Regions from separate parts of the Paenibacillus sp. FSL F4-0125 genome, predicted to be linked through region 1. Evidence: riboswitches for the same ligand, from Rfam matches in the RefSeq annotation. Region 1 holds a riboswitch; each other region holds the start of a gene.
What was found. Region 1 has a riboswitch for cyclic di-GMP ahead of NST74_RS03150 (transglutaminase-like domain-containing protein). Riboswitches for the same ligand answer to the same signal wherever they lie in the genome.
Positions count from the first base shown of each region.

Region 2: it holds a riboswitch for cyclic di-GMP, as region 1 does, so the genes downstream of both, NST74_RS02375 (choice-of-anchor A family protein) here and NST74_RS03150 (transglutaminase-like domain-containing protein) in region 1, are expected to answer to the same signal.
Region 3: it holds a riboswitch for cyclic di-GMP, as region 1 does, so the genes downstream of both, NST74_RS20365 (thiamine pyrophosphate-binding protein) here and NST74_RS03150 (transglutaminase-like domain-containing protein) in region 1, are expected to answer to the same signal.
Region 4: it holds a riboswitch for cyclic di-GMP, as region 1 does, so the genes downstream of both, NST74_RS01825 (anti-repressor SinI family protein) here and NST74_RS03150 (transglutaminase-like domain-containing protein) in region 1, are expected to answer to the same signal.

Region 1 is NZ_JBBOZJ010000001.1:691,364-699,377, reverse strand. It holds rRNA gene NST74_RS03155 (16S ribosomal RNA) at 1-1,232, opposite strand, end outside; gene NST74_RS03150 (transglutaminase-like domain-containing protein) at 1,644-2,453, opposite strand; cyclic di-GMP riboswitch class I at 2,467-2,547, opposite strand; cyclic di-GMP riboswitch class I at 2,656-2,736, opposite strand; gene NST74_RS03145 (class D sortase) at 2,861-3,511, opposite strand; gene NST74_RS03140 (GtrA family protein) at 3,546-3,950, opposite strand; gene NST74_RS03135 (glycosyltransferase family 2 protein) at 3,940-4,920, opposite strand; gene NST74_RS03130 (phospholipid carrier-dependent glycosyltransferase) at 5,020-6,798, opposite strand; gene NST74_RS03125 (glycosyltransferase 87 family protein) at 6,788-8,014, opposite strand, start outside.
Region 2 is NZ_JBBOZJ010000001.1:526,727-534,740, reverse strand. It holds gene NST74_RS02390 (Gx transporter family protein) at 1-154, opposite strand, end outside; gene NST74_RS02385 (NusG domain II-containing protein) at 138-527, opposite strand; gene NST74_RS02380 (alpha/beta hydrolase) at 1,258-2,193, opposite strand; gene NST74_RS02375 (choice-of-anchor A family protein) at 2,365-4,467, opposite strand; cyclic di-GMP riboswitch class I at 4,578-4,668, opposite strand; gene NST74_RS02370 (hypothetical protein) at 5,160-5,552, shown strand; gene NST74_RS02365 (undecaprenyl-diphosphate phosphatase) at 5,910-6,713, opposite strand; gene NST74_RS02360 (hypothetical protein) at 7,371-8,014, opposite strand, start outside.
Region 3 is NZ_JBBOZJ010000001.1:4,564,191-4,572,204, reverse strand. It holds gene ccsA (cytochrome c biogenesis protein CcsA) at 1-183, shown strand, start outside; gene NST74_RS20390 (response regulator transcription factor) at 261-977, shown strand; gene NST74_RS20385 (ATP-binding protein) at 978-2,414, shown strand; gene glpK (glycerol kinase GlpK) at 2,533-4,026, shown strand; gene NST74_RS20375 (DNA-binding protein) at 4,041-4,289, shown strand; gene NST74_RS20370 (carboxymuconolactone decarboxylase family protein) at 4,412-4,780, opposite strand; gene NST74_RS20365 (thiamine pyrophosphate-binding protein) at 4,791-6,434, opposite strand; cyclic di-GMP riboswitch class I at 6,553-6,648, opposite strand; gene NST74_RS20360 (methyl-accepting chemotaxis protein) at 6,839-8,014, opposite strand, start outside.
Region 4 is NZ_JBBOZJ010000001.1:403,354-411,367, reverse strand. It holds gene NST74_RS01845 (hypothetical protein) at 1-423, shown strand, start outside; gene sipW (signal peptidase I SipW) at 425-1,012, shown strand; gene NST74_RS01835 (TasA family protein) at 1,105-1,725, shown strand; gene NST74_RS01830 (helix-turn-helix domain-containing protein) at 1,885-2,214, shown strand; gene NST74_RS01825 (anti-repressor SinI family protein) at 2,423-2,578, opposite strand; cyclic di-GMP riboswitch class I at 2,606-2,690, opposite strand; gene NST74_RS01820 (2-oxoglutarate dehydrogenase E1 component) at 3,163-6,030, shown strand; gene odhB (2-oxoglutarate dehydrogenase complex dihydrolipoyllysine-residue succinyltransferase) at 6,083-7,354, shown strand; gene NST74_RS01810 (hypothetical protein) at 7,710-8,014, opposite strand, start outside.

The DNA.
Region 1 (8,014 bases):
AGGTCATAAGGGGCATGATGATTTGACGTCATCCCCACCTTCCTCCGGTTTGTCACCGGCAGTCACTCTAGAGTGCCCAACATTACTTGCTGGCAACTAAAGTTAAGGGTTGCGCTCGTTGCGGGACTTAACCCAACATCTCACGACACGAGCTGACGACAACCATGCACCACCTGTCTCCTCTGTCCCGAAGGCCGCTGCTATCTCTAGCAGATTCAGAGGGATGTCAAGACCTGGTAAGGTTCTTCGCGTTGCTTCGAATTAAACCACATACTCCACTGCTTGTGCGGGTCCCCGTCAATTCCTTTGAGTTTCAGTCTTGCGACCGTACTCCCCAGGCGGAGTGCTTACTGTGTTAACTTCGGCACCAAGGGTATCGAAACCCCTAACACCTAGCACTCATCGTTTACGGCGTGGACTACCAGGGTATCTAATCCTGTTTGCTCCCCACGCTTTCGCGCCTCAGCGTCAGTTACAGCCCAGAAAGTCGCCTTCGCCACTGGTGTTCCTCCACATATCTACGCATTTCACCGCTACACGTGGAATTCCACTTTCCTCTTCTGTACTCAAGTCACCCAGTTTCCAGTGCGACCTTAGGTTGAGCCCAAGGTTTAAACACCAGACTTAAATGACCGCCTGCGCGCGCTTTACGCCCAATAATTCCGGACAACGCTTGCCCCCTACGTATTACCGCGGCTGCTGGCACGTAGTTAGCCGGGGCTTTCTTCTCAGGTACCGTCACTCCGGTAGCAGTTACTCTACCGGACGTTCTTCCCTGGCAACAGAGCTTTACGATCCGAAAACCTTCATCACTCACGCGGCGTTGCTCCGTCAGACTTTCGTCCATTGCGGAAGATTCCCTACTGCTGCCTCCCGTAGGAGTCTGGGCCGTGTCTCAGTCCCAGTGTGGCCGTTCACCCTCTCAGGTCGGCTACGCATCGTCGCCTTGGTGGGCCGTTACCCCACCAACTAGCTAATGCGCCGCAGGCCCATCCCTCAGTGACAGATTGCTCCGTCTTTCATTCTTCCTTCAGGAGAAAAAAGAAATTATCCGGTATTAGCTACCGTTTCCGGTAGTTATCCCAGTCTAAGGGGCAGGTTGCCTACGTGTTACTCACCCGTCCGCCGCTAAGTTATTTTGAAAGCAAGCTTTCAAAATAACTCCGCTCGACTTGCATGTATTAGGCACGCCGCCAGCGTTCGTCCTGAGCCAGGATCAAACTCTCCAATTAGTATTGAAAAGAGCGATATGCTCATTTTGAAACATCTGACGAGAAAATTAATTCTCACGATGAAATCCCAAAAGCGTAAGATACGCTGTGAAACTCATCAGTTTTGGATTTCACTTTCGTGATTTCCTACTCACTCGTTGTTCAGTTTTCAAAGATCAAGTTCTCGTTGGCGCCGTTTAATGTCTCAGCAGCAACTCTTATAATATATCATGTTGTTCTCAGTAATGCAAGCTTTTTTTCGAAAGCCGTTTATATAACTCTCTCAAACATTGCCTGTACGCTGTCTAACAACGCTTAACTATAATAACCTATCTACTCATAGAAAAGCAACCCCTAATAGAAAAATAAACAACCAGCTTAATAATTAAGCTGGTTGTTTATTTAATAGAGTTATGATTCTAGCGTTTCAAATTAATAGTATTTTGCTGCAGTATACTTACTTGAAGCCTTAATAAAATCCGTATTCTTCTTACTCTTCGCTGCCGATGCATCTACCGTGGTATCAATAGTAACCCATTTCCCATCCATCAATACTTCATTCCATGCATGGTATTGCGTAACGTAGCTAGTATTCCCCATCACCAATTTAGCAGGCACATCTACACTACGCAGCATTGCGGCAAAAAGAGAAGCATAGTCATAGCAGATTCCTTTTTTAGTATTCAAAGTGTTGTTAATGTTCGGAATGTAATCTGTTGTTACGTTATTAGCAAGAGAATAATCATATTGTACATTAGCAACTACATAGTTATAAATTGCCTTAACTTTTTCTTCATCTGTTGTTTTACCTTTTGTAAGCTCTTTAGCCTTAACGATTGCTTTATCAGAAGAACTCCATTTCACATTCTGTACGGAGCCCAAATATACGGAATTTGAGTCGTTCATAGTTAAATCTACTACTTCAGAATAGAGAGCCTTATATTTATTACCTGTTGTATTCTCAAGAACAGAAACTTTATAAGTCCCATTCCCTTGTTGCAAAGGGAAGTCCTCAGCTTGTCCAGAAGCATATAAATTGTATGTATAGCTACTGTTATCTTTTGTGATCATCAGCTTAACTCTTTTATCTTTTGGAATATCGTAGTTAATACCGATTACACCTTGAGCTAATTTGGATGTATTCAACCAGTTTGAATCTGGACTTGCAGCTTGAGCTGTGCTTACTGGAACCGAAGTAATCAGCACGAACAGCGCCACCATCATAAAATAAACCTTTTTCACGGATAAAACTCCTTTCGGTAGCTGGCTGCCATCCTTTCGGGAAGGCCCTTTAGCTTTGCGTCCCTACCTTTCGATAGGTTTGCCGTTATCGTATAAGCTCTATCTGTTCTAATTTCACTAGACAAATTAACAGAATCAGTCCAAGTAGAAATATGAATCTAAGATTCTTATATATTTTATAAAAACAAAAAAAGCCTCTTCATTCGGTAACTGGCTGCCATCCTTTCGGGAAGGCCCTTTAGCTTTGCGTCCCTACCTTTCGATAGGTTTGCCGTTTATCGTGTTTAGCTTTTATAGTCTTATACTACCATATTTATCCTCGTAAACAAGAACAAAATTGCTAGTTTTGCTATTATTTTATAGTTATCTCTCTGTATTTCAGTTCTCTTGTCATTTCTCATCTACTATTAGGTAAGCTTAGCATGAACAATCAAACGATGTGTAGGATCTACTAGTGGGTCACACGTAATTAGAGTAAGAATCTTATCCTTGTTATTCCCGTCAAGAACAGACACATCACTGGGAAGTACAACAGAAATATCATAAACCTCGTAATTATATACCTGATCGCTCGTTTTTACCGTGATTACATCCCCAACCACAACTTCATTCAATCTGTTAAACAATCTGCCCGTAGTTCTAGCTCTATGAGCAGCTATTGCGGCGTTCCCGATTTCTCCAAGCGGGGCCGTTTCTTTCATATGGGCCGCAGCATGCTTCATATTTGCTTTTGTTGCTCCTTCTAATACTGGCAGCTTCAGATCAATCTTAGCAATCTCTATTAATGCGATAACTTTGCCGCCCACTTCAATCTCCGGTTCTGGCTTTTCTGTTTCTTGAGGCTGTGCCTGTGCATCTAGAACGGATTCCTCTGCTAGTAGCTGAGTGACCTCGGCATATCTACTCTTCAGATCAGGTGGTGGAGTGCTTTCGATGGTGCTCAGTTCAGCCGTTTCTAATAGCTTCTCCTGCTGCCAGTCGTTATACCATTCGTTAGCTTTTGGATAAAGCATGATAAGGATCCCAGCCAGTATGAGCACATACGAGAATTTACGCATGATTTTCACCTCCGTGGATTGGTTCTACTGCACTTTAGAAAACCCATTTACGACTTCCGAAGAAGTTAATGATCACCGTCACAAACGTTACTAATACCTTAGAGATCAACACTTGAATGCCTAGTTTGTCAGTCAACAGATGCATTAGCAACAGCGATATTCCGAGCACTACCAGATTCAGTATGATAAACTTCAGCAACTGAGCCTTATCAAAGCCCTCTTTACTGCCACGATTGTGATCCTTGAAGGTAACTTTTTTATTCAAAATAAAGCTGTTCGCTGTCCCTGCACTATAAGAAATCACCTGTGCCAACGCATATACCATTCCAAGTGAGTTCAGTAATGTGAAGATTACGAAATCAATTAGGGTATTCACCAAACCTACGGCATTAAATTTAAGAAACTGTATAAATGCAGCGCGTAAGTTCTTATCTGACATTATTGTAGTCCTTCCGTCGATCCACTTGTTCCTCGTTAGGATATCCTTTAGTCTCACTTACAATATATAGCGGTCTATCCTTAGACTCGTCATAAATCCGTCCAATATACTCTCCGATTACACCTAACAGCATCAGAACGATACCATTAAAGAGCAAATTGACGCCTACAATGGAAGCCCAACCTGGAACCGTCCATGATGTGAAGAAGATTCTTTGAAATAAGACGAAGAATAAATAGAGAAAGCTAGAAAAGGATAGAAAAAATCCAACATACGTAGCAATCTTAAGTGGTTTATGGGAAAAGGAAGTGATACCATCTAGCGCAAAACGAATCATTTTCTTGAGCGGATACTTGGTTTCACCTGCATAACGTTCTTCCCGCTCATACTCCACCATCGTCTGCTTAAAGCCGACCCAGCTTACCAAACCTCTGACATACCGATTTTTCTCCTTGAGCCCCCGTAAGACGTCACATACTTTACGATCAATAAGACGGAAATCGCCTGTATCCGTAGGAATGTCCACACTTGTCATGCTGCTGAGCAGCCGGTAAAACAGCTTCGCCGTTACCTTCTTGAACATCGTCTCCCCACGGCGCTTCAGCCGCTTCGCATACACAACATCATAGCCCTCTTTCCACTTCTCGATCATTTGCAAAATGACCTCAGGCGGATCTTGAAGGTCAGCGTCAATAACAACGACCGCTTGACCTTCTGCATAGTCCATGCCAGCTGTAATCGCTACCTGATGTCCGAAATTACGCGAGAAGTCAATTAGCTTGACGCATTCATCTCGATCACTGATCTCCCGAATCATTTGGGCTGAACGATCACGACTTCCGTCATTAACGAAGACTAGCTCATAAGTATCGCCGCATTCGTCCATTACTTTTTTCAAACGTTCGTAAGTAACGCTAATTACTTGCTCCTCATTGAACATGGGTACAATTACACTATATCTGGCTTTCACCTTTATTCCTCCTACAAGCTTTATGGAGCGTTACATCTTCCTATTCTTCCTAATAACGCTGTAAGCATAAACTTATTGTTATAGATTCTTTTTTAAAGCTTAGAAAACCCAAGAAGGGAACCAACGCAGCATGTTCTTCACGTAATCACCGCTAACCTGCATCCCTGATAGGACTGGGTAGAACGCGACAAAGAGCAGTAACGCAACAGCCACATAAGCATAACGAACGTAACGAGCCTCAGGAAATTTACTATCTAGTAACTTCATTATATATACAATACCAAGAATCATAAAAGGTACCATAGCAAAATAATGGTAGATAAAGGTTTCTCTCGGGACAAGCATCCACGGAACATATTGTGAGAAAAAGGCGATCCAGATCATATACAGGTTTTTATCTTTGCGTTTCAGCGTAATCCACAGCGTTGCTAGCATTGCAAAAATACCCGTCCACCAGATAAGCGGATTCCCCATAGTCACTATACTTCTGACCTGACCTTCCGGCAATCCTTCACTGCCACTGAAGAACCAGACAGGTCTCTTCATAAACGGCCATTGCCACCAGGAGGATGCAAAAGGATGTGTAGCTACAAGCTGACTGTGGTAGTTGTACATATTCTTTTGAGAATCAATCAAACCTTTAATAGTAAAGCCCTCTGCAGATGCAGATAAACCCGGAACAAAAGATAAACTATAAATAATGACCGGAATGATTACGAAGAATGCAACACAACTAGCTAAAGTAATGATGGTATTCTTCCAGAACGAATTTACAGCTTCACGACAGGTACCTAAGAGTTCCTTGTCTTTGATCTTCCCTTCCGCGAGCAACCGCCCCGAAGCTTGGTATTCTCTGTAACGCTCGAAAAGCGAGATAGCTAGCATAATCGCCAGTCCGGCTCCTCCGTACAGTACAATCCACTTGGAGGCCACACCAATTCCGAAGAATAAACCTGACCAGAATAACGGAATCAAAGTTTTTCTTAGTGGTTGCCTGAAGAAATTCATAGTGTAATACCGCTGCATGAAATAAAACATCAGCATGATGAAGAATACTCCGTATACATCGATTGTAGAGATTCTTGTTTGCGTAAAATGCATGAAGTCCAGTGCGAACAATCCTGCCGCAAGTGCTGCGTATTTACTCTTTTTAAACAGACGCAGTGCCATCACATAAATGAGAGGCAGCATGGCAATCCCGAACAATGTTCCAATAATACGCCAACCGAATGGATTGACTCCGAACAATTCCATCCCTACTGCGATCAACAGTTTGCCGAGTGGTGGATGCGTGTTTTCGTAAGGCACAATCCCATGTGTATATTCATAAGCTGTCCGTGCATGGTAGATCTCATCAAAATAAGTGCTGTTCATAAAGTTGGAATATTCTGGGATGATTGACTGCTCATCAAAAAGATTGGCAAGCTCTCCTCTTTTAGCGACTGCATTAGCATCCGGTGTTACACCGGCAATGGGAAGAGGGACTCTTTCTCCCCCCTGCTCATAAAAGGCCATTTCATTTAAAGTGAAGCCCGGAGAGGTGACGGTAAACTTCACGTATCTTGCTGCAACGTTCAGAGGTTGGCTTTTCCAGATGAAGACATTTCCAACGTCCTCATTTACATCTAGAGGATTGCTCCAGACATCAGGAGTTTCACTGAATTCAAGCTTAAACTTACCGGTACCTACGCCACCGAATATATTCACACGTTCCAATTGTTTACTCTGTCCTAGATCTACATAGAAGCTTTCACCGCTAGCAGCCGGCTCCCACAATGTTTCCGGAGATTTAGTAGATCCAAGATTGTATAAAGCAATCGCCGCGTAAACGGCAGTAATAGCAAGTATACATATCCAATCTATACGCTTAAACTTCATCGTTCAATCTCCCTCCTCTCTGTTGCGGTTTTATTTGCTTGACGATTTTAAGATCTTCTTCGTATTTTTCTTCAAGAGTTGGTGGTGCTGGAAGAGGTTGCACTCCCCCGCGAACATACACATCGTAACCGATGTAGAGCATGTATAGAAGTAAGGTTAGGTTAGCTATAGACGTGACCAGTACGATTCCATCTGCACCTGGGTTTACACCTGCATTTAGATGGGTCAACGTATAAGCTACATTGATATACTGCGTTAAGCTGAATCCAAGGAATAAGGATAAAAAACGGCGATCCCGACTTGCTATATAAGTGAACATACAGAGAATAACAGCAGGGAACATATAACGTTCATGCATTTTGGTGCCAAGCACAAAAACCACTACAATGAGCGCCATACCGATAAAATAGGATTTGGATAGATCTAAGCGATCCTTTTTAAAGGAGAAAAACGCTGCTACAGCCACTGCCACTAAAATAAATATGAAGCCCCATACACGGTAAGTGATGCCCAGCCAGGTTAGGTCAAGGGATGACCACATGGGGTCAGTCAGTGCATATAGGTTAAATGCATTCACTGAAGAATAAGGATAGGAAGATAAAGTACTCTTATACAGATTAATAAGGCCAACTAAACCACCGTTATTCCAGAAAAATGGTGCCGCGAGCAATCCGAATATCCCTAATCCGTACAAAGCTCCAAATCCAAGCTGCTTCCAAGCGCGGTGATGATAGAAAGCAAACATCAATACCGGTGTAAAGATTAACGCTTGTGGTTTAATTAAAGTTGCTAATGCAAACATAATCGCGGATTGAACAAACTTTTTGTTCGCAGCCCCATGAATACTGAGCAACAGGAAAATCAAAAAGAACGAATCTGCTTGTCCCCACGCCGCTGAATTAACAAGCACCGCCGGATTAAATAGGAATAATAGCGTTAAGCCAAAAGCGATCCCCGTGCCAAGTTTTTTGCGAGACATTTGATATATGAAGTAACCCAGCACCAAATCAGAAATAATCGCCGGTAGTTTGAACAGCAAATTCTCTCCGCCCGAGCCATGCGCAAAGCCAAATACACCGCGAATAAGACTAAGCAGGGACAAAATGTACAAATAACCAGGTGGATAATCAGCAAAATACCCTTCTTCATAAAACTTACCTGGACCTAAATCAACCATACGCTGGCCCCAAGCTATAAAGGTATTCATATCATTCTG
Region 2 (8,014 bases), 160 kb from region 1:
TGGCTAATCCTAGCTTAGCACCCGGTACCAGTCCCATTCCTGACAATGGAATCTGTGCCTCTATTAGACTAAGCACTACCGCCACTGCGGCGAAAATCGCAATAATTACCGTTCTTTTTAAAGCTGTTGCAGATTCACTACTGGACATAGGCATCTATATCATCCTCCCCCGACGCACTCGTGATTTCCACTAATACTCTATGCGGTAGACAGACAATCGTCTGTTTGGGCAGGGTAATAAAACCGAAACCTAGGCACACTTGATCCGGGCAGTCAGCATCATACATTTCAATCCCGTAATCATGCACCTTCAAGATGTTATAACCACGGTCGGTACGGACCTCAATGGTTTGTTCTTCTTTTGTAAGCTTTACCGTTTTAAATAACTCGCCGTCCACTGTCACATTGGCTACGAGATTTTTACCGGACCCACCTTTATCATCATTGTCCGAAAACCATCTCGGTACGAGAAAAGCGAGCGCAGCAATTAACACGATGGAAATCAACCACACATCTGCGCGTTTCATAAAAATCTCCCTTATTTTTTAATTAAAATCCAGACTTATTAATTATAACGGTCTACCCTCAATCCTTCAATCAATGTTGGGGTTTAATGTAAGTTTTAGAGAGCAGTTCACAAAATAGGCACGCAAAATAGCCCCCGTAGTCCCATTCCCTCTGGCTTACTAGCTTTTCCGAATTAATCCGCAAATAATCCGGCATAAGTTATATTCGAATCAAACGCTCTATCTTGCTCTACTTGTTCTCCTCCTAAATCAAACTACCCTTATCTTGGAATTGATTATTATATTTGCCTTTTAAACAATACTGTGTTATATTTATATCGTATTTGTTTTTCGATATATTGAATATCCCCATCAAGAAGATGTCAGGCCGACTCTTTTACACATCGGCATTTTGGACACAGAGGCTTTATGTTTTCTTGCAGAAACTTTCCTTTTTATGAGACTAAATTCGAAATATAGCATTCCGATTCACACTGGCGCGGTCAATGGAGCCGCAAGGGCAAAAGAGAGGTAGGGCTTTTGTCGTATTGGAAGGATTATTCTCGCCACACGGCTGCTGGAAATAACAAGGAATTAAGACACCCGTTACTCACGAACGGCGGGGGATGAATATAACGAAAAAGCATGGCTGTACGAACCTTACATAAGGACTCATGCCATGTGTGGAAAAATATAGGCGCCCGATAACCGCTACCTAGCGGATATCGGGCGCTGTCTACGTTCAGGGCATCTAATTTACATATTGATTCACAAAAGCTGTTACTACGTTTATATACCCCGTCTTATCCATATCATATGCTAATCCATGCCCTGCTTGCGGCACTACGAACTTCTCTTTAGGACTCTGACATGCCTCATACAATTCATTCATCATGCTATATGGTACAAAATTATCGGCATCCCCATGAATAAAAAGAATCGGCACCTTCGCCTTCCGCACCTGTTTCAAAGCAGACGCTTCACTAAAACCATACCCTGCTTTCAAACGAGTAATTAGACTCGCACTTTGAATAAAAGGGAAACTTGGCAAGCGATACATGCGCCGTAGTTGGTAGGCTAATTGTGCTTTAACTGAGCTGTAAGCGCAGTCCGAGACAATAGCTTTGACCTGCGGTGGGAGATTTTCACCTGAGGTCATTAGCACGGTAGCACCACCCATGGAGACCCCATGAAGCACAACTTGAGCACTGGGCCCAGTCTTTTCTATTATATATTCAATCCACTGCAAATAATCCTTGCGCTCATGCCATCCAAAACCAATATAATTCCCAGCGCTTTCCCCATGTCCCCTGGCATCGGGAATCAGGATATTAAAGCCCAGTCGCTCGTAATAGATTTTGGCGTACGCTCCCATATCCTTCCCTTTTCCAGAATAACCGTGAGCTAGAATCGCCGTACGACCTTCAGCACGATCTGAAAGGAGCCAGTACCCTCTTAGTTGTAGCCCGTCCTCAGATGTAATCTCCATATTCTCAAAGCTCTGACTGGAGATCCAATCCTTCCCCTCCCCCCAAGAAGCCCCGGCAACCGGGGGATCAACCTTCAAATCACGATTATTACTCAGGAATTCCTTCGGTGCTCGTTTAATAGCAATTCCATAAAAGAAAAAGCCCGCAAAGATCAGAGCCCCTATGACGATGATCGCACTAATGAAGAACCATACCAATTCATCTTCCCCGTCCCTTCTTCATATCCGTTGTAAATCAGTATAGCATCTGCTTAGATTACTCCAAAATATAACAATCATTACAAAATAAAGCCGCTATCGGAATAAGTCCCGAAAGCGGCTCTTTTCTGTTCTGGGTATACCTTGTGTTCTCGTCACAATTACCATTTATTATTTCTTGTTGGAGAATCTATTTCTCATTAGCAATCCAATAAGTGCAAAACCTAGACCAGCTACATAATAAGGGACTGGACTTGATTCTCCCGTTTTCGGAAGTTCATCCACAGGTGGATTACCTAGCGGGATTGTATCATCCACCACGGCGATATCCTCTGGTGACGGTGTTGGCGTTACCTCCGTTACTGATCCTAATGGGATCTCGTCATCATCAACAAGTACCTCTGTGCTACCCGACGGTGTTGGTGTTGGTACTGGTACTGGTACTGGCGTCGATGAAGCTACAGGTCCAAGTGGCACAGGGTCATCATTAACGACGATAATGCCAATTACGGAGGATGGCGTTGGTGTTGGGAATACCGGAGCCACCGGTGACGGAGTCGGTGTTGGTGTTACCTCAGACGACGGAGTCGGCGTTGGTGTTGCTTCAGACGACGGAGTCGGCGTTGGTGTTGCTTCAGACGACGGAGTCGGTGTTGGTGTTGCTTCAGACGACGGAGTCGGCGTTGGTGTCGCTTCAGACGACGGAGTCGGCGTTGGTGTCGCTTCAGACGACGGAGTCGGTGTTGGTGTTGCTTCAGACGACGGAGTCGGCGTTGGTGTCGGTGTCACGTCCGGCGTTGGTGTTGGCGTCACAGTCGGCGTTGGTGTTGGCGTCACGTCCGGCGTTGGTGTTGGCGTCACGTCCGGCGTTGGTGTTGGCGTCACAGTCGGCGTTGGTGTTGGCGTCACAGTCGGCGTTGGTGTTGGCGTCACGTCCGGCGTTGGTGTTGGCGTCACAGTCGGTGTTGGTGTTGGCGTCACGTCCGGCGTTGGTGTTGGCGTCACAGTCGGTGTTGGTGTTGGCGTCACAGTCGGCGTTGGTGTGTGTGTTGGTTTTGGTGTGTGCGTTGGTTTTGGTGTGTGCGTTGGTTTCGGCGTTGGTGTTGGTTTCGGCGTTGGTGTTGGCTTCGGCGTTGGTGTTGGCTTCGGCGTTGGTGTTGGCTTCGGCGTTGGTGTTGGCTTCGGCGTTGGTGTTGGCTTCGGCGTTGGTGTTGGCTTCGGCGTTGGTGTCACGGTCGGTGTCGGCGTCACACTCGGCGTTGGTGTCACGCACGGCGTCGGTGTTGGCGTCACAGCCGGCGTCGGCGTTGGCGTCACGGTCGGTGTTGGCGTCACAGTCGGCGTCGGTGTTGGCGTCACAGTCGGCGTCGGTGTTGGCGTCACGGTCGGCGTCGGTGTTGGTGTCACAGTCGGCGTCGGTGTCGGAGGTGGTTCCTCCCCTTCATATGGATACCAATGCATCTGTACCCCACCAGCAAATCCCTTTGCAATCAGTGTCCCATGCAGTTCACCAGAATTATAAGTTACTTTCGCATGCGGAGCTAGGATAGTTCCTTCTATCGTTAAACTTCCTATGTTTACAGTGCTAGCTTCATAAAAATTAAATAATACCTTGTTAAGGCTGCCTCCCCATATTTGAAAACTTGGAATTTCAACTGAACTTCCGCTAACGTTAACGATAACTGTGGCGTTATTTGCAATATTAAACTGTAAGCCATTGGCATTAGCGAAATCGGCAGCACTTAGATTAAGAACGTTAAATGATTCCGGAGCATCAATTGTTATTTTCCCATATTCCTTTTTGAAAGTTCCAACTGTAGCAAGTGAAGAGAATTCATTAGAACGTCCGATAAGAAATTGCTCTTCAGCATCAAAATCAATAGGCGTTCCTTTTCTCGCTGGTTCTTTAAGATCTACACCGTTGCTGGAAAAAACACCACCATAAACGGATGCTCCATGAATAGTACCATTAGTAAAAGTAATGTCATTACCAGCAATAAGGACATCTCCACCTGGATTATCCTTGGATACGCCGTAATTCTGCAAAGTAATGTTACCTTTGGCGGCAAGGCGCCCATGAACCTGATCATTAGATTGTTTGAAATCCCCAAAAATAAAAGTATTAAAATTCCCTGCAATACCTAACACAGGTGTAGGAGTATAGGGAGGTACCTCCCCTGCTGCATTTACCAAATGCCCTCCGGAAAGCCCATTACCTACCATTAAAGTCCCCGCTAATACTAGTGAGAGTATCGGTTTTATTCTTCTTTTCAAAAAGCACACCTCCTAAATCTATCATTTATATCTAATCAAAATAATTACCAGAAACTCTAAAAGACCTAACAACAAAAAAGACCGCCAAAAAAGAAGTAGAATTCCCTTCTCATGGCAGTCGGACGGTCATAGTGTCCTTAAGACACTTTAGACTCCTGGACTTTGCGTCCCACCCTTTCGGACGGTTTGCTATTATCATGATTATATATGTATAGCTTTTGCAAAATAGAACCGGCAGCTTAAGCATCCTATTAAATAATCGTCTATGACTTTTAATACTTTCGAACTAATAATAGTTTAGCGCTCCGCCCCCACAAATGTCAATCAATTCCTTTTAATAATCATACAGATTAACCAGCACAAAAAAAGCACCTAAAGGCGCTTCACGCAAAAGTTTTTATTCAATTTTAAAGTAACTGTATATAGCCTAATATCGATATCCATAATGGAATACTAAAAATCAAACCAAATACCAATCCACGGCGGAGACTTCCTTCCTCTCTCATCCTAATTCTCCTTTTCATAAGCCTAAACCATTAATTTTTATTATTACAATTTTAATATATTTTATTCTTTCTATTTTCGTTGTGAATTTAATCACATTGGACTGGCTGTTTAGAAATACCATTGATTATTTTTGGGATATCGGGGTAGAATACGAATATACGTTCCCATTAGAGGTGATGAGATTCATGCATAGAGCTGAAAGCAGAGACAACATGCTGGTGAAATCTTATTTATTGCTTCCGATGATTTTATCAGCTTTCGAACGGGACTCCGCCATTTTATCTACACATTTACGAACGCCCGCCCCCTATCTGGAGGTTCTTGGAACCGCCGCGGCAGTAGCTACAGCAGATCTAAGAGATGTTCGTTCGGAAATGAGAAAACGGGGAATCAAGGTATATGAGCAGAACAGGCTCAACACAGGGATAGAAGCCAAATTTATATGTCGCGGATACCATGAACGAATGCTGCTGTTAAACGACATCGTTGCTGCACAAGCTGCTATTCATATGCGCAGATATCTCGGGCTGGATATTTCATCTTTTAAGAGCTATGAAGGGCAGTATCAGATTAAGTAAAGCCGCGTAAGGAGTTACGCCCCTCCCCCCCATTTCCATTAGCGAACAAAAAAATAGGCCTTACCATGGGAGTTGGCAAGACCTAAGAGATTTATACCACAAAACACTGGGGGGTGTTTGGTGTCTTCAATATATACCCCTAACCTGAAAATAAGATGATGCTCACATGAAAATCACATTAAAAACTTCAATTCGTCATTCAGGTTAGACGATAGTCACCGAAATCATATTCGTTACCTTCTACCCATTCCCTTAGGTCCACCTCAGACGTAACCTCATAACACCCCGTGAGCTGGCCTGTCGCAATAATAGCCCCTGTCGGTAAATTATTCGGGCTTAACAAGCAAATAAAACTAATTACTGTATGACGATTAAATAGAAGAGAGCTGCTAAAACAAACCGGTATAGAGCAAACCATTCCAATCGAAGTCGCTTAATCAGTTTGATGAACGTCACTACTGCAATCATTGCCACAAGAAAGGATGTCGCAAAGCCAATTAACATTAGAAGCAAATCATCAGAACTCAGCAAATCACGACTATCGTACAAATCTAACAAGCTTGCACCAAACATTACAGGTACAGAAATAAGGAATGTAAAATCTGCAGCGGCTTTTTGGCTAGTGCCAAACAACAGGCCGCCTGAAATCGTCGAACCTGATCTCGAAAATCCCGGCCATAACGCCAAGCATTGGAACAGACCAATTCCGAAAGCTTGTTTATAATTAATACCATCAATAGTATCAGCGGTTTCAGTTCGCCTATTCCGCGCTGCAATGATCATCAATACGCCACCAACAACTAGCCCGATCAAGACGGGGATTGGACCGAATAATTGGCTTTTTATGGTGTCCTTGAAGAGAAGATATAAGAGTAATGCTGGTAACATAGCCAAAACCATATGAATGACATTTAATCCTTTGCTTTTGGAAAAATCCATTCTAATCATATTAGCCCCAATCTCCAAATACCTTTTCCAGTAAAGAATTAGAACAGCCATCACTGCACCCAACTGTATAACAATTTTAAAAGTTATTGCAGCGTCTCCCTCAAAGCTAAGCAAATTTCCTGCTAAAATAAGATGTCCAGTAGATGATACTGGTAAAAATTCAGTTAAGCCCTCTATTATGCCAAGTATTATTGCTTTAATTACATCAGTCATCAGTGGATAGTCCCCTTTCGGAAATAAGATCATTTAATTTCCAGTATAAGGGAGACACGTACACTTACCCATCGATTAACATAACGATATTCAATACAGAATGACATAATTGTCACAATGAATTATTTCAGTCTTAAGTAACGGCTTATTAAACTATTATTTCCCGTTAGCATAACAACGGAATCAAAAAGTAAATTCAGACTGGATCAAAAGACCAGGCCCGCGTCCTCGATGATCCGATTCGATTAGGGTGTGCGTCTTATCAGACACTAGGTCTGTGCAAATGATGTCAAATCTTGTGGTGTAAGCACCTGGGGGACTTATGGTCTCACTCAATTCATTTCATAGATTCATTTAATAAATCACCATCCTGATCGTTACAAATTTTACCAGAATTGATTTTAGCATTTGGACCAACAACCGCATAAGGGAAATTTAAGTAATGGGAAATGAATCTAATATTTTCTCCAGGTTTTAGACTGATCTATATAAAAGCAATGGCAGTCCAAGACTTAGTAAATAAAGTCTAAGACTGCCTTTTTGTCATTGAATTAACGTTTTCCGTTAGTTGAATGAGTTGTAATACGTTTAGTGTGCTGTCTTTAACAGCAGGTTTTAAGGCCAACCTTTCGTAAAGGATGGCCTTTGTTCAATCTCTTATATTACGCCGTATGCAGATAACCTACAAATGGCCTCTATAGTCACTCGACCACGCCATTCCAATTCTGAAGCAGGCCCAGGAGCTTCCCAGCTAATAGGCCACCCGCCATCTGGCATTTGTTGTTTCGCAAGAACTTCAAGGTGATTGTCAATCTGGCTTTGGGTAAACAATGGTCGGCTTATTGATCCTGGTGTACGTGCGAAATGAAGAGGCGTTAGTCCGTAAGCATCTGAAGAAGCATCTAGTTTGAAAAAATTAGCATGCGGAAGAACTCTTGCGATAACATCTAGCAGATTTTCTGCCATTACCTTGTTGGGTATGTATTCCGCCAATCTGACTGCGCATAAAAGAGCATGGGCTTCAAGTGGAGGTTCCTGTAAAAACATTTCACAACAAGTTTCTGTTGCTAAAGAAAGCCACCCATGTTCGACTTCCTGGTAATGAAGAAGACCACAAATCTCGGCTGTAGGGTTAAGACCCGGTGATATTGTTGAATGCATCCAATGACTTGCAAGTGGTGACTGATTAGCTGACTTCAGAAAAAATGGGACTAGGCCTTTCTTGTCCGACACGGATAAAAGATAGTTACATACAGATGTTGCAAATTCTAAGTTCCGATACTCCGCCTCTTCTAATGCTC
Region 3 (8,014 bases), 3.9 Mb from region 1:
GAAGTCTGGGCACTCGTTACTTGGCTCTTCTACAGTGCTTATCTTCATTTACGATTAGCTCGTGGATGGCAAGGGCGAAAATCTGCCTGGCTTGCTGTTCTAGGCTTTTTAGTCGTAATGTTTACCTTAGTTGGCGTTAATCTAGTCATCGCCGGACTTCATTCTTATGCGGGGACGGACTGAGCATAGTTTACCTGCTAACACAGCACAATGGATTTAAGGTTACGTTCTACTGTATTTGATGAAGGGGTTGTTGTGAAATGGCAGATCATTTAAACAGAATTCTGGTAGTGGATGATGAAGAACGCATTCGCCGCCTGCTTAAGATGTATCTTGAAAAAGAAGGTTATGAAATCGATGAAGCAGAAGATGGAGAAATCGCTCTTCGTAAAGCAACTGCAAATGACTACGGTCTGATTTTGCTGGATGTTATGCTGCCTGGCATTGATGGAATGGAAGTGCTGACCCGACTCAGAGGGGTCAAGTCAACACCAGTCTTAATGCTTACAGCTAAAGGCGAAGAGATTAATCGTGTACAGGGCTTTGAGATGGGTGCTGATGACTATGTCGTGAAGCCATTTAGCCCTCGCGAAGTGATTTATCGCGTGAAGGCCATTATGCGCCGTTCTTCGGCAACTGCATTTTTGTCCAAAGAGAGCAACTCCAGTAATAACATTGTATTTACTCATCTTATTATTGAGCATGACGCACACCGGGTTACTGCTGGCGGTGAAGAAGTGAGTCTGACACCTAAAGAATACGAACTGCTGCATTATTTGGCGATTTCGCCGGATAAAGTATTCTCTCGTGAAGAATTGCTTAAAGATGTTTGGAATTATGAGTTTTTCGGAGATTTGCGTACTGTAGATACCCATGTTAAACGTCTTCGTGAAAAACTGAATAAGGTATCACCGGAATCCGCGGCGATGATAACTACCGTATGGGGTGTAGGCTACAAACTTGAGGTACCTAAATAAGTGAACTTCTGGAGAAGTCTTGTCGGCAAGCTGTGGGTTACGATCATCTGCCTGGTCGCTGTCGTACTGATTACACTCGGGTTGTTTCTACTTCCCTATATCGACAGTAACTTTGCCAATTCCGGTGATATAAAACGTTTATTTATGTATACATGCATGATCGGATTTTCTTTGACGACATTCTTCGCGTTGTTCTTGTTTACCAAGATCACTCAACCGATGCAACGTGTCATCGAGGCTGCAAACAATATTCGACGTGGTGAATACGGAACAAGGCTGACGCTTGTCACGAGCGACGAAATCGGTCAATTGGCGACTTCCTTCAACCATATGGCTGAGGAGTTGGAAGAGAATATCCGCAGTCTGCACCATGAGAAGGGTCATCTATCCAGTGTATTACGCAGCATGAGTGATGCTGTAATCACCTTTGACACCCTAGGCCAGATTATTCTGACCAATCCGCATGGTCAATCGCTTCTTGAGAGCTGGAGCGATTTAGAGTGGGAACAAGAGAGTGATATTGAACCTCATTCGGAAACGGCTGAGAGTAATGTTCCACCTCCCCTGCGTCCTTTATTTTTGAGTACGTTGAAACAAGGCGGCGATGAGCGTTCTAATGTACATGTCCGGCAGGGTGTGTGGTCCGTCCATATGGCTCCATTATATTCTGAGGGTAGCATTCGTGGGGTGGTTGCTGTTCTGCGTGATGTGACTGAAGAAGTTCGACTCGAAAAAATGCGCCGTGACTTCGTGGCAAACGTTTCTCATGAGATTCGGACGCCATTATCGATGATGCAAGGTTATAGTGAGGCTTTACTTGATGGCATGGCTTCTTCACCAGAGGAAAGCAGTGAACTGATTCAGGTCATTCATGATGAATCACTCCGTATGGGACGTCTTGTAAAGGATTTACTCGACCTTGCGCGAATGGAAGCCGGACACACGGATATGTTGAAGGCAGAGGTAGATGTGAATGAACTGCTTGAACGTGTGTACCGTAAATTTTCCGTACGTGCTAAAGAGCGTAATATTCATCTGCAGCTAAACAAAGAGAGCGATGTCCTTGTTCTTAAGGCTGCGGATGAAGATAAGCTGGAGCAGGTCTTAACGAACTTGCTAGATAATGCTTTTCGTCATACACAGGGCGGTAAGAAGATCACAGTTCATACAGGAACTTGTGTCTTAGAAGGACGTCGCTATTTTGAAATTAAAATTCAGGATGAAGGCGTTGGTATTCCTCAGGAAGACCTGCCGTATATATTTGACCGTTTCTACAAGGCCGATAAGGCACGTGTACGTGGAGAGTCAGGTGGAACGGGACTTGGGCTTGCGATTGTTAAAAATATTGTTGAGTCGCATCATGGAACCATTACAGCTTCCAGTAAATTGGGTGAGAGCACTACCTTTACCCTAAGACTTCCTGTCGAAAAACAGTAATTCCAAACACAATGTGTGATAGCGCCTCTGACAGCAGAGGTGCTTTTTGTTGAAACGAACACATTAATCTTGTTCATCGTGGAACATATCTCATTGTTTATGCTTGGGAGGCCATCAAATGATTTTATCTTTAGACCAAGGGACTACCAGTTCACGAGCCATATTGTTCGATAAGGACGCTAGAATGGTCTCACAAGGACAATATGAGGTTGAACAATCATTCCCCCGCCCTGGCTGGGTGGAACATGACCCAGAGCAAATTTGGGCGTCACAGCTTGCAGCTGCAAGAGAGGCGATTAATCGGGGCGGAATTGTGCCTCAGGAAATATTTTCTATTGGTATTACGAATCAGAGGGAAACGGCCCTAATCTGGGATAGAGCAACAGGTAAGCCGATTTATCCTGCGATTGTATGGCAGGACAGACGTACTGCAGAGCTATGTGAAGAGATCAAGAGTAAGGGGTTAGAGAGACTCATTGCTAACAAGACGGGACTAGTTGTGGATGCTTATTTTTCTGCAACCAAATTCTCCTGGATTCTTGATCACGTGGAAGGCGCCCGAGAGCGTGCGAATAATGGCGAGTTATTAGCTGGGACGGTAGACAGTTGGTTAATCTGGAAGCTTACTGGCGGAGCTGTACATGCCACTGATGTAACCAACGCATCACGTACGATGCTATATAATCTTCATAAACGCTGCTGGGATGAAGAGCTAATGGATGAGCTTCGTGTACCACACTCCATCCTGCCAGAAGTGAGAATGTCCGGTAGTGAGTTTGGAGCAGCAGATGTACAGTGGTTCGGTGCAGAAATCCCTATTCACTCTGTATTGGGAGATCAACAGGCTGCTTTGTTTGGGCATACTTGTCTTGAACCCGGCAGTGCCAAAAACACCTATGGAACTGGGTGCTTTATTCTGATGAATACAGGCACGGAAGCCGTTGTCTCCAGTCATGGTCTGTTGACCACTGTGGCCTGGGGAATGGGAGAGGAACTCTATTATGCGCTCGAAGGCAGTGTATTTGTAGCCGGAGCGGCTGTACAATGGCTTCAGGAAGGGCTGGGACTCATAACGGAGCCGGCAGGCTCAGAAGATAAAGCACGGGAAGTAGAGGACAGTGAAGGGGTTATCGTCGTGCCTGCTTTTACTGGACTAGGTGCCCCTTATTGGGATATGTATGCACGTGGAGCAGTCTTCGGTCTAACTAGAGGAACCACCTCGGGGCATTTGGTAAGAGCGACGTTAGAGTCACTAGCATTTCAGTCTAGAGATGTAATTGGGGCGATGGAAAAAGACGCTGGCATGCCATTGACCGGCCTTCGGGTAGATGGTGGAGCTGTTCGTAATGATTTGCTGATGCAGTTCCAGTCTGATATCCTCGGTAGTGAAGTTACTAGAACTACATATGCGGAGACGACTGCGCTGGGGGCAGCACTTCTGGCTGGATTAACCTCAGGAGTCTGGACAAGAGAGCAGCTAGAAAGCTTTAACAAAGCTGAGAGGGTCTTTTCACCCGTAATGGGTATAGATGAGCGTGAACGACGTTACAACGCCTGGAAAGACGCTGTAGCGCGTACCATGGGCTGGGAGAAACATGAAGGATATCAGTGATCAAGGAGATGCATATGTCTAAGAACAGAAATATAGAAACTGATCCTGCAGGAATGCTTGGCGAATCAGAATCAGATCTTCCGACTGGATTGGCCAAGCCTGCGCTTCGAGCACTCCATGGTGCTGGGTATACACAGATTCACCAAATCAGTAAGCTCACTGAGTCAGAGCTTCTGCAGTTACACGGGATGGGACCTAAGGCGCTTAACCAATTACGGAGTGCGCTCACGGAGAAAGGTTTGTCCTTTGCCAGTGAGTCCTAAAGTCCCCATCACAGATTAACACAAAAAGCGGCAAGCTAAGGATTATCCTTGGCCTGCCGCTTTTTGTGTTGCAACATTTAATATTCAATAACAAATGCTACATTTTGCCATCCGGCATATAGTTACTTTATTTCTTCAATCGTTTCGAGAAGGATATTAAAAGCGGTAATGATTCTAGGTGCCCCTATTGCGGGTACTAAGTGTAATAGAATCCCTTTGAGTTGTTCTACAGTGACTCCCACACGAAGAGCCATGACATAATGAACACCCAATTGATCAAACTGACCCATCGAAATCAGGGCAGAGATAACTGCGATTTCCTTCCAGTCAGCTTCGATTGTGTTGCGTTGAAAAATATCGCCGTAGGCATTCCCCATAATAAATTCAGCCAAATCGGGGAAATGTTCTTTAATCGGAGCCAGTGCCTTAGCTCCGTAGTCTCCTGAGAGATTCGTGAAGTGGTTCAGACCACTGTTTACATTGTCTTTCATAATTGACCTCCTAATTTAGGTTCAAAGTACGATGAGCAGTCGGAGGGACCTCATCACGGTCTGTTAGCAGTTCAATGACGGCAACACGGTTGATGGCAACAGCGTCCTTGATAGCTGTTTCGAACTCCTCAGCTGTCTCACATTTATAACCCGTAGCACCTAGTGATTCTGCGAATTTCACAGCGTCCATAGGGACTTCGTAGATCGTTCCGTCAATACGTCCTGTAGTTTTTTCCATACCTTTTAGAGCCATATCTAGCTGTTTATTATTCACAACAATGAATATGACAGGAATATCCTTGCAGACAGCAGCGTTAATCTCTGCGCCTAGCATCATAAAGCAGCCGTCTCCTGTAATGCAGAAGATCGTTTCTTCTGGAGCAGCAACCTTTGCACCAATTGCCATCCCGATGGAATTACCCATACAAGCAAAGTAAGCATCGAAGACAAAACTGCCAGGTTTCTTAACCTTGTACCATTTCGCAGCATGGAAACCGTGACTTCCATCATCAACAAAGACTGTGCTGTTATAAGGAATCAAATCACTCATCGTACTCAAGACCGATGCAAGTGAAAGGTTTGGTAAAATCGGAGGTTCTTCGGTATATCCGGAATTTATCGGTGCTTCGCGTTTTGTGATGTTGTTCGTGTTAATGTTATTGAGATAGCAAACTAGATTGTCGCGTAGATCTCCAGTCACTGGAATCGTCTTAGAGAACAATATTTTTCCGACAAAAGTCGGATCACTATCAAACTGAATTAATGTTGCCGGGTGATTTTCCCTTTTAAGATTACAAATAGTCATATCACTTAAACGTGACCCGAGAACGATAAATAGATCACTTTGATTCAGCAAGTCATCCCCATGGGTACAACCGCCTACTCCAATTGGACCGTGATAGAGTGGATGATCCCAAGCTAAAGCCCCTTTACCACCTGGAGATGTAACTACAGGAATATTAAATGTTTCCGCTAATTGAATTAGCTCACTATGTGCTCCTGAGCGGTTAACGCCTTTACCCGCGATAATAATTGGATTCTTTGAGTTATTTATAGCATCTAGTACACGGTCGATATTAGCATGGCTAACCAGTGATTCGCGTTCAGGGATTACAATATTACATTCCTCTAGTAATTCCGTTTGTACATCAAAGGGAATACAAAGGTGAACGGGACCACGATTACCGCTCAAAGCAATGGATATGGCATGATTAAAGATTGTGCTAAAGTGATCTCCACGTTCAATAAGCTTGCTATATAAGGTGGCAGGTCTAAACATATCAGCTAAATCCGCTAGAAAAGAGGTGGAGTCCTGACATTGGGGAATTCCAAGCTCTTTAATAGATTGGTGGCCAGTAATAAATAGGACAGGTAGGTTGTTAGCCTTAGCATGTGCTGCTGCAGTTAATAGGTTTGTTCCACCAGGACCTGAAGTACCAAAAGCTACACCTAGTTTTCCAGTTTTCAGCGCATATCCGGCCGCTTCGAAGCCTGAGCTGCTTTCATGTCTTCCAGGGATAAATTCAATACCGTAATCTACCATTTTAAGAACGATAGGACAAATGGATTTTCCGATGATACCAAAGGAATGGGTAACTCCAAGGTTCCGTAGTGCTTCCGACATGTAATCTGCGACTGTCTTCAAAAAATACACCTCACAAGTTGATTGTTATTTTAAAACCAAACACTAGAAAACCTGTGCTCTAAAATAGGGCACAGGTTGGTAGCATAAATCGCCATAGAGACTGAACAAAAGTCCAGTCGTCTTGGTTTTCAGCAACCTGGCAGTCATGGCCTCAGATTAAAAATGAGGCTGTAGATCCATGGTTTTGCGTCATCCTCTTTCGAAGATTTTGCCAATATTAATTTAAAAATTTATAAGAAGAATTTTCCTTTACAATATATTCCTAGACACTCTTTGTCAATATATTATCGCAAATTAACTCGAATTTTGACGAAAGTCTTGTCGAACCTATGAAATAATAGATATAAAAAAACTGCTACTAAGCCTAAGCTTAGGGGCAGTTTTTGAATTTGTTTATATGATTTGGACGTCACTTAAAACTTGAAAATATGGATCGTCTTTTGTAGATTAAATACAGCCTGAGTCATTTTCTCAGTTTCTTCTGCAACGGACTGCAGGGCATTAATTTGTTCATTCATAGCGGCTGATACTTCTTCGGTGCCGGCAGCGGTTTGCTGCGTGATCGCAGAGATATTCTCGATTGCACTAGAGATTTTCAATGCACTTTCCAACATAAGATCACTTTCGGCAGAGAAGGAGGAGATCTGCTCGGTAATATACTGTACACTTTGCACGATTTGAGCAAAGATATGAGCAGATTGAGTGATCATCTCATTCTGTACCTGTACGACTTCTTCGTTGATAGCGATATTATCAATCGCTTGTTTAATATCAGTTTCGATGCTCCGAACCAAGCCAAAGACTTCCTTCGTTGAAGCCGTTGATTCTTCAGCGAGCTTGCGAACCTCCTGTGCGACTACAGCAAATCCTCGACCATGTTCTCCTGCACGTGCTGCTTCGATGGAAGCATTTAGTGATAACAGGTTGGTCTGTTCAGCGATCTCAGTGATGGTCTTTGTGATCATCGTAATTCCGCGAGCATTTTGAGAAAGGGCTTCGATAGTGTCAGCTACTTTTTGAGTAGCCTGGATGTTTTTACGCATGCCTTCAGCTTGCGTATCAACGGATTGGCGTCCTTGTTCAACTAGCTCTAATGTATGTATTGAACGTCTGTTCATTTCTTTTGTTGAGTTCGTATAATTGGATACTTTATTCTCAATATCTTTAATGGATTCTGTCATTTCAGCGATATCCGTAGATATTTCATTTGCACCAAGAGCTAGCTCGTTAGACGAAGAGGCTACCTGTGCCATGACAATTTTCAAATTCTGATTCTTATCTTCGATTCCACGGCTTGCATCCATAACTTGACGAGTGATTTGTGATGCTTCTGTCAAAATCTTCTTGAGCTTGTCAATCATAGTATTAAAGGAACGACTTACGTCCCCCATAGACCCGTTCTCGTCGGCTCTACTTGTAAAATCCCCTTTTGAAATACTATGAGATACATTCGCGATGTCATCAAAAGAAGATGTAAGCGTTCTCTCGATAAAGCGGGCCACTGGGAAGGTTAAAGCAGCAAGAACGACGATTAGAACAATACCCAAAATAATGTTGCCTAAGATCATAAAAGTAACTAAAACAGGAAT
Region 4 (8,014 bases), 290 kb from region 1:
ATCAGCACTCTTCAGAGTCAGCTCCAATTGATCAGTCAAACCCGCGAACAACAATTGGAAGCCCTTGAGAAAGCCCGATTAGAGGCGCTGGAACAAGCGAAGAAAGAAGAACGTTTGGCCCTGGAGAAAAAAGAAAAGCAAGAAGCAGAGGACAAAGCGAAAGCTGAAGCTGAAGAGAAAGCAAAAACGGAAGCGACTCCACCAACAGGTGAAGCTGCTCCAGAGAACATAAATAAAGAGCAACCTGAAGCCCCAGCCACTAACCCGGTCGATCCGGAAGTTGGTGAAGAGCCAACGATTCCACAAGATATACCACAGCAAAAGGTTCCTCAGGAGACGCCAAAGGCGGAAGCTACAACCTCTTCCCCACCGGCAGCAACACCAGCTCCTTCGGCCCTTCAACAAGACAAAGGTGGAGAATAATATGCGGATTAAAAAAATGATCAACAATACATTATCGAGCATCATGCTTGTGATCTTTATTCTGCTGGTGATAGCCGTAGTGTTATCCAAGGCCTCCGGCGGTGAACCTGCCTTCTTCGGATACCAGATCAAATCGGTACTCTCAGGTTCGATGGAGCCAGGGATTCAAACCGGATCGATTGTCGCTTTAAAACCCGGAGGAGATATGAATCGCTTCAAAAAAGGCGATGTTATCACCTTTAGAAATGAAGAAAACCTGCTCATTACTCACCGTGTTGTAGAAGCAACAATGAACAACGCTACTGGTGAAGCCATGTATCGCACGAAAGGCGATAACAATGATGCGCCTGATATGAACCCTACCAGTTCCACAAATGTTGTAGCTGAGTATACCGGGGTCACTGTTCCTTATGTAGGTTACGCTATGAATTTCGCAGTTTCCAAAGCTGGAAGTGTTGTGCTCATGATCGTACCAGGCTTGATGCTCCTGCTCTATGCCCTGTATTCATCATGGAAGGCTGTAGCTGCACTCGAAAAGAAAAATGCGGCTATACTGCCCACCTCTCCACCTCCAACTGAAATACAGTAATTCGTTGATTGTCCGCTTCCGCTTACGAACCGGAAGTTACAATATATAACTTTTATAAAAAAAACCACAAAAACCGAGGAGGAATTTTAATTATGGGTATCAAAAAAACATTGGGTCTTGGCGTAGCATCTGCAGCACTGGGTTTATCATTGATTGGTGGAGGAACTTTCGCTTACTTTAGCGACACTGCACAAAGCACCGCTACATTCGCAGCTGGTACACTGGATTTGAACTCTGATCCTTCTGTTATCGTTGATTTGAAGGATCTGAAGCCAGGCGATACGATCAAAAGAGACTTCAAACTAAAAAATGACGGTACACTTGATATCGGTTCGATCCTCCTCAAAACAGCTACCTCTATTAATGATGTAGGTGGTAACAACGGCGCTAACGATTTGGCAAAATTCATCAAAGTTAAATTCCTGGTGAATAAAGATAAAAGCGGCATCTTACCTGGTAGTGAAGAGAAAGTAGTTTGGGAAACTACCCTGGCCGATTTGAAGACTCAGACACCGGATCTCGTAAAAAATACTGGACTTGATGCAATCTGGGGTACTAGCGAAGCATCTGGAATTAAGGCTGGCACAAATGATAGCTTCACCGTTCAATTCGAATTTGTTGATAACGGCCAAGAGCAAAACTACTTCCAAAAAGATTCATTAACTCTGACTTGGGATTTCGTAGGTAAGCAAACCGCTGGATCCGCTAAATAATCTAATAAGTCTTCCATTCGAAGAGCAGCAGATTCTTATTCCGGAAAGCGGATAAGTAGATGCTGCTTTTTTCTTTACAATAATCTTTGTCGAATTTATTGATATTTGCTATACTAATAACAAAAATTACGGAGGGGCGTCAGCATAGTGCCACAAAATATGGGCCAACGTATCCAGCATCTCCGCCTAGAAAAGGGATTGTCCCTATCTGAGCTTGCGGACAGAGCGGATGTTGCTAAGTCGTATCTTAGCAATGTGGAGAGAAACATCCAATCCAATCCTTCAATCCAATTTATCGAAAAGATCGCCGACGCGCTTCAGGTATCCATCCACGCTTTGCTCTATGGAGAACCTAATGATGCTGAGGAATCACCTTTAGATTCGGAATGGTTCCGATTGGTGCAGGAAGCTATGGCCTCAGGCATAAGCAAACGCGAATTCAAGGAGTTTCTGGACTACCAGAAATGGCGCCTGGATCAGAAGGATTAATCCTTCCATCTGATCTGATAAGATCCTCTTCTACTCATACTATCAAGCATAAGCGCCTTCGTTCTCCTAAATGGACTGCGAAGGCGTTTTATATTCTACTAGAATATAAGGACAGTGTGTCATCTGAAACTTATAGCTGCTTAATATAAAGAAAAAAAGCACAGCGAGTTATCGCTGTGCTCATTTGATATGTAATGCTCTGAATGTATTACTGCACGGCTTGCACAGTCTTCTCATTTAAGAAGCGACGAATTTCATCTGCCTTTATGCCAGCCTTCTTAGCTGCTAATAATAAATGGACCCACTCTACGTCTAGATCAATGACCTGCTGTTCTTTGTTGCTTCCCTGGTTGGACTTGTCCAAAAAATCTCCTCCTAAGATTTTACGTCCCCAGGCAATCCGGCTGTCATAGTATTTCTACCTTAGACCCGCGACTTTGTGCCCCTGCCTTTCGGCAAGTTTACCTTTTACTGGACCCTTTACGTGAAAGGATCTACTTTGAAATATATGAAAAACGCTAACTGCAATAACATTATACTATACTAAAGTGAAAAAGTGTGTCGATTTCTGATTAGTTTTTCCATTAAAAAACAAAAAATAGAAGTTCTTTTATAGAATTTCCTGTCCTATTATCGCGATACTCGTCTTATTCATAAAATTATATAACCCAATATAATAATGCCCCATCCCCTATTTAGTTAAAATTAAGGATAATAGAATCATTTTAGTAGGCCTTTAGAATGGGTAATAAAAAAGAACAACTCTTTATTTAGTAGAACAAGCTAACCCATACCATTTTGCGAACGTATTAGACGAAAGAATGAATTGATTACATGTGTGGAAAGTAGCACAATAAGATGAGGAATGAAACCGCAATCATCACAGCTCCTACAAGCATTGACACAAAATGTCACGTATGGAGTTCATCCGTTGAGGAGGATGTATTCATGGCAGCCAAAGAGCCCTATAACGAATCCATTTGGAGTAAGTATTATGGACCCAATTTAGGCTACATTCAAGAAAGATACGAGCAATTTGTGAAAGACCCATCCACCGTAGAGAATAATTATCGCGAACTTTTTACAAATTCGGGTCCCCCACCATTAACACCGGATAGCGAACCGGCTCCACAGCCTCGCATTTCGGGAGACACCGAATGGCTTAGAAAAGCAGTAAGAGCTTCCAAGTTAATCGCTAATATTCGTATATATGGCCATATGGCCGCTGAAATTGATCCGCTTGAGCGGGACCACAATCCCATGGCTAAATATCTCGAACTTGAAACCTATGGGCTGACCCGTGAGGATCTGATCGCATTACCTGCCACACTCATTTGGGAGAATGCACCGAATGACGTGCATACCGGATGGGATGCTGTTCAGCGTATGCGTCAGGCATATACCAAAACTATCGCCTATGAATTCGGGCATGTGCATGAGGAAAAAGAATTGCAATGGCTGAATAGACAGGCAGAATCCACTAGCTCACCAGCACCTTTAAATAATTCAGAACGCAAAGAACTACTAAACCGCCTGATTCAAGTAGAGCAATTCGAAACCTTCCTCCACAAGACCTTTGTGGGCCAGAAACGTTTCAGCTTGGAGGGCAACGACGCTCTTGTGCCGATGCTCGATGAAATCGTACGCGCTGCTGCGCATGACGGTGCAGAGCATATTCTGATGGGTATGGCGCACCGCGGCCGTCTCAACGTTCTCGCACATATTTTAGGCAAACCTTATGATATTATATTTTCAGAGTTTCATCATTCTCCAAACAAGGAGCTCTTCCCTTCCGAAGGCTCTACAGGCATTAACTATGGCTGGACGGGTGATGTGAAATACCATCTCGGTGCAGACCGCGCTGTCCGTGAAGGAGAAACCGTACGCACAAGAATAACACTAGCGAACAATCCAAGTCACTTGGAATTCGTCAATCCTGTCGTGGAAGGTTTCACTCGTGCCGCTCAAGAGGATCGGAGCACTGCCGGACTGCCTAAGATTGATACCAGTAAAGCTATAGCAGTGCTAATGCATGGCGATGCTGCTTTTCCAGGTGAAGGGATTGTTGCAGAAACACTTAATATCGGCAAACTTCAAGGTTATCAGAATGGTGGAACGATCCATATCATTGTTAATAACCGGATCGGCTTTACGACCGAAAGTGAAGACTCCCGTTCTACGCATTATGCCAGTGATATCGCCAAAGGGTATGAAATCCCGATTGTCCATGTCAACGCCGATGATCCGGAGGCCTGTGTAGCAGCTGTCCGTTTAGCTAGCGCATATCGCCACCAATTTAAAAAGGATTTCGTGATTGATCTCATCGGCTACCGCCGTCATGGTCATAACGAAATGGATGATCCTGATACTACACAGCCTATTGTTTACAGTAAGGTGCGTAAACATCCAACCGTCTACAAGGTTTATGCTGAACGACTACAGCGTGAAAAGATTCTTACAGCTGACGATGTTAAAGAGATGAATGCTGCTGCAGAAAGCGTTTTGCAACGTGCGTATGATAGTATGAAGGAAGGCAATCACAAGAAAAAAGAACCAAAAGCCTTCATTCCTTTAGAAGCGGAACACGCTGCGCCAGGCTCAACAGCATTATCTATCTCCAGCCTGCAGGAGATCAATCGTGAACTGCTGACTGTGCCCGAAGGATTCCAAGTCTATCCGAAGCTGGAACGAATTCTGCAACGCCGTAAGGATGCACTGAATGAAGGTGAAAAGGTCGACTGGGCACTTGCTGAGTCTCTCGCCTTCGCTACCATTCTAAAAGATGGTACGCCAATTCGCCTGAGCGGTCAGGATGCTCAGCGCGGAACCTTCGCTCATCGCCATCTAGTGCTGCACGACAGTAAGACTGGGGAATTGTTCTCTCCACTTCATCAGCTGAGTAATTCCCGCGCTTCCTTTGGCGTATACAACAGTCCGCTGTCAGAAGCATCGGTATTAGGCTTTGAGTATGGTTATAACGTGTTCGCACCGGAAACCTTCGTGATCTGGGAAGCACAATATGGCGATTTCGCTAATGCAGGTCAAGTTATATTTGACCAATTCATTGCCGCTGGACGCGCCAAATGGACGCAGCGCAGCAATCTTGTCATCATGCTGCCTCATGGTTACGAAGGCCAGGGACCTGAGCATTCCAGCGGTAGATTGGAACGCTTCCTGCAATTATCCGCAGAAGAAAACTGGACCGTTGCCAACTTGACGAGCGCCTCCCAGTATTTCCATCTCTTGCGGCGCCAAGCGGCGTTATGCGGACAGGAAGATGCAAGACCGTTAGTCATCATGACACCGAAGAGTCTCATTCGTAATACACGGAGCGCTTCTGCCGGAACTGAGCTCGCCTCAGGACAATTCCAGCCTGTGTTATCAGAGCCTCTGCTAGGCAAAAAACCAGGTGAGGTTAAGCGTCTTGTAGTCTGCAGCGGTAAAGTAGCTATCGACATCCAAACAGAACTCGAAGCTGCCTCAGACAAAGATTGGTCTTGGCTACATGTACTTCGCCTAGAGCAACTCTATCCGTTCCCAGAACGTGAACTGAATGCTCACCTAAGCTCGTTCCCAGCTCTTCAGGAAATTGTCTGGGTGCAAGAAGAGCCGAAGAATATGGGTGGCTGGAGCTACACCGAACCTCGGTTACGCTCCATTGCACCGCAAAACACCAGCGTGAGATATATCGGACGTCCTGAACGTTCCAGTCCAGCCAGTGGTTATGCAGATGTTCATAGCTTTGAACAGCGTAGAATTGTTTCAGAGGCCCTAAAATCAAATTCACAAGTACAAACGGCTGTACCGTCCTCCTAAGAGGACGGTATCACAATAGCGTAAACCATTATGTTTGGGGAGGTAACGGCCTGTGTCAGAAATCTTAGTACCCGATCTGGGAGAATCTATATCCGAAGGAACCATCTACAAATGGCTGGTTAAAGAAGGCGACACGGTAGGTCAAGGCGATGTGCTTGCTGAGTTAGAGACAGATAAAGTCAATCTGGAAATTAGTGCGGAGGTGGAGGGTGTCATCTCCTCCATCCTGCGTCAAGCGGGCGAGAACGTAGCCGTTGGCGAAGCCATCGGCATCATTGGAGCCGCTAGCGGCAGTAAGCCGCAGGCCGCTGAGAGCAAAGAGCCTGAAGCGGCACCGGCAAGCGGCAGCGCAGCAGCCGCACCTGTAGCAGCGCCCGAAGCCCCTGCAGGTGGCGACAGCCACACTGCATTGGCATCGCCGGGCGCACGCAAGCTGGCACGGGAGCGCGGCATCGACCTCGGCGAGGTTAGCGCCCGTGATCCGATCGGCCGGATTGGTCAGGCCGATGTGTCGGGTCATGGTGCAGCAGCGCCGCTGGCCGCTGCACCAGTAGCTCCGGCGCCGCAAGGCAAGCCGGAGCCAGCGAAGCCGGCAGCGAGCAAAGCCGCGCCGGAGGATGGCAAGAACGTGGAGCGCAAGCGCATGTCGCGCAGACGGCTCACGATTGCCAGCCGCTTGGTAGAAGCGCAGCAGACCGCAGCTATGCTGACCACCTTCAACGAGGTGGATATGACCGCGATCCTCGACATCCGTAAGCGCCGCAAGGATGCTTTTAAAGAGAAGCATGAAGTTGGACTAGGCTTCATGTCCTTCTTCACCAAAGCCGTGATCGGTGCGCTGAAGACGTATCCACTGCTGAATGCTGAAATCGATGGTGAAGATCTGGTCGTTAAGAAATTCTACGACATCGGTATTGCCGTTGCAGCTAAGGAAGGTCTGGTGGTTCCAGTTGTCCGTGACGCGGATCGCCTCAGCTTCCCGGAAATCGAACGCCAGATTGGCGAACTCGCTTCCAAGGCACGTGCGAATACGCTAAGCCTCTCCGAGCTTCAAGGCGGAACGTTCACCATCACAAACGGCGGTGTATTCGGTTCCCTGTTATCCACTCCGATTCTGAATACCCCTCAAGTAGGTATTCTTGGGATGCATAAGATTCAATTGCGTCCAATCGCGCTGGACGAAGAAAGAACCGTTAACCGTCCAATGATGTATATCGCCCTCTCCTACGATCACCGGATCGTTGACGGCTCCGAAGCGGTAAGCTTCCTCGTCAAAGTGAAGGAATTGCTGGAAGATCCAGAAGCGCTGCTGCTGGAAGGTTGATCCTGATCGATCTTTCAACTTAAGAATATAAAGAAGGTATCCCTAGAGCTTCGCATTAGGGATACCTTCTTTTATATCTTACTCAACCTGCTACCTTATTTGCATACGATTCAACTGTATTTTATACACTTATTTATTTCTGATCTGCTCATCCCCTCTTCCCTAATTGCATTCTCTACAACTAAAATCCGTAAAAACGTTCATTCCCACTAATCTAACCAGTAATAGTTGTATCAAATACAGCTACAGAGCTTATTTAAAGGTATTAGTTAACTTTAATTGCACATAGTACAACTAACTTAGTGCATGTAAATACAAAACTACAAAACTACAAAACTACAAAAACGATAAGGATCTACTTCAACAGCTCCCCAGCCAACTGTAAAAATTGCTCCTTGGTCAGAATCTTATCTCCGTAGCTGGTGAGTGTATAATAAGCATCCTGCTTCTCGTTGTACCAATTCAAATAATCGTAGCTGACCTCTTTCTTTACTACTTTGTTATAGATAACCTCTGTACCTGCCACTACAATCTTATCTGCTTGATTCTCGGGTTCTTGCTCCACAAACACTTTCCCGCCATGCATGATCGTGGCAGAAATACCTATAAAGGCATTGTTCTTCGAATAAATGGCACTGATCCAGCCTGGTTCCGACCATG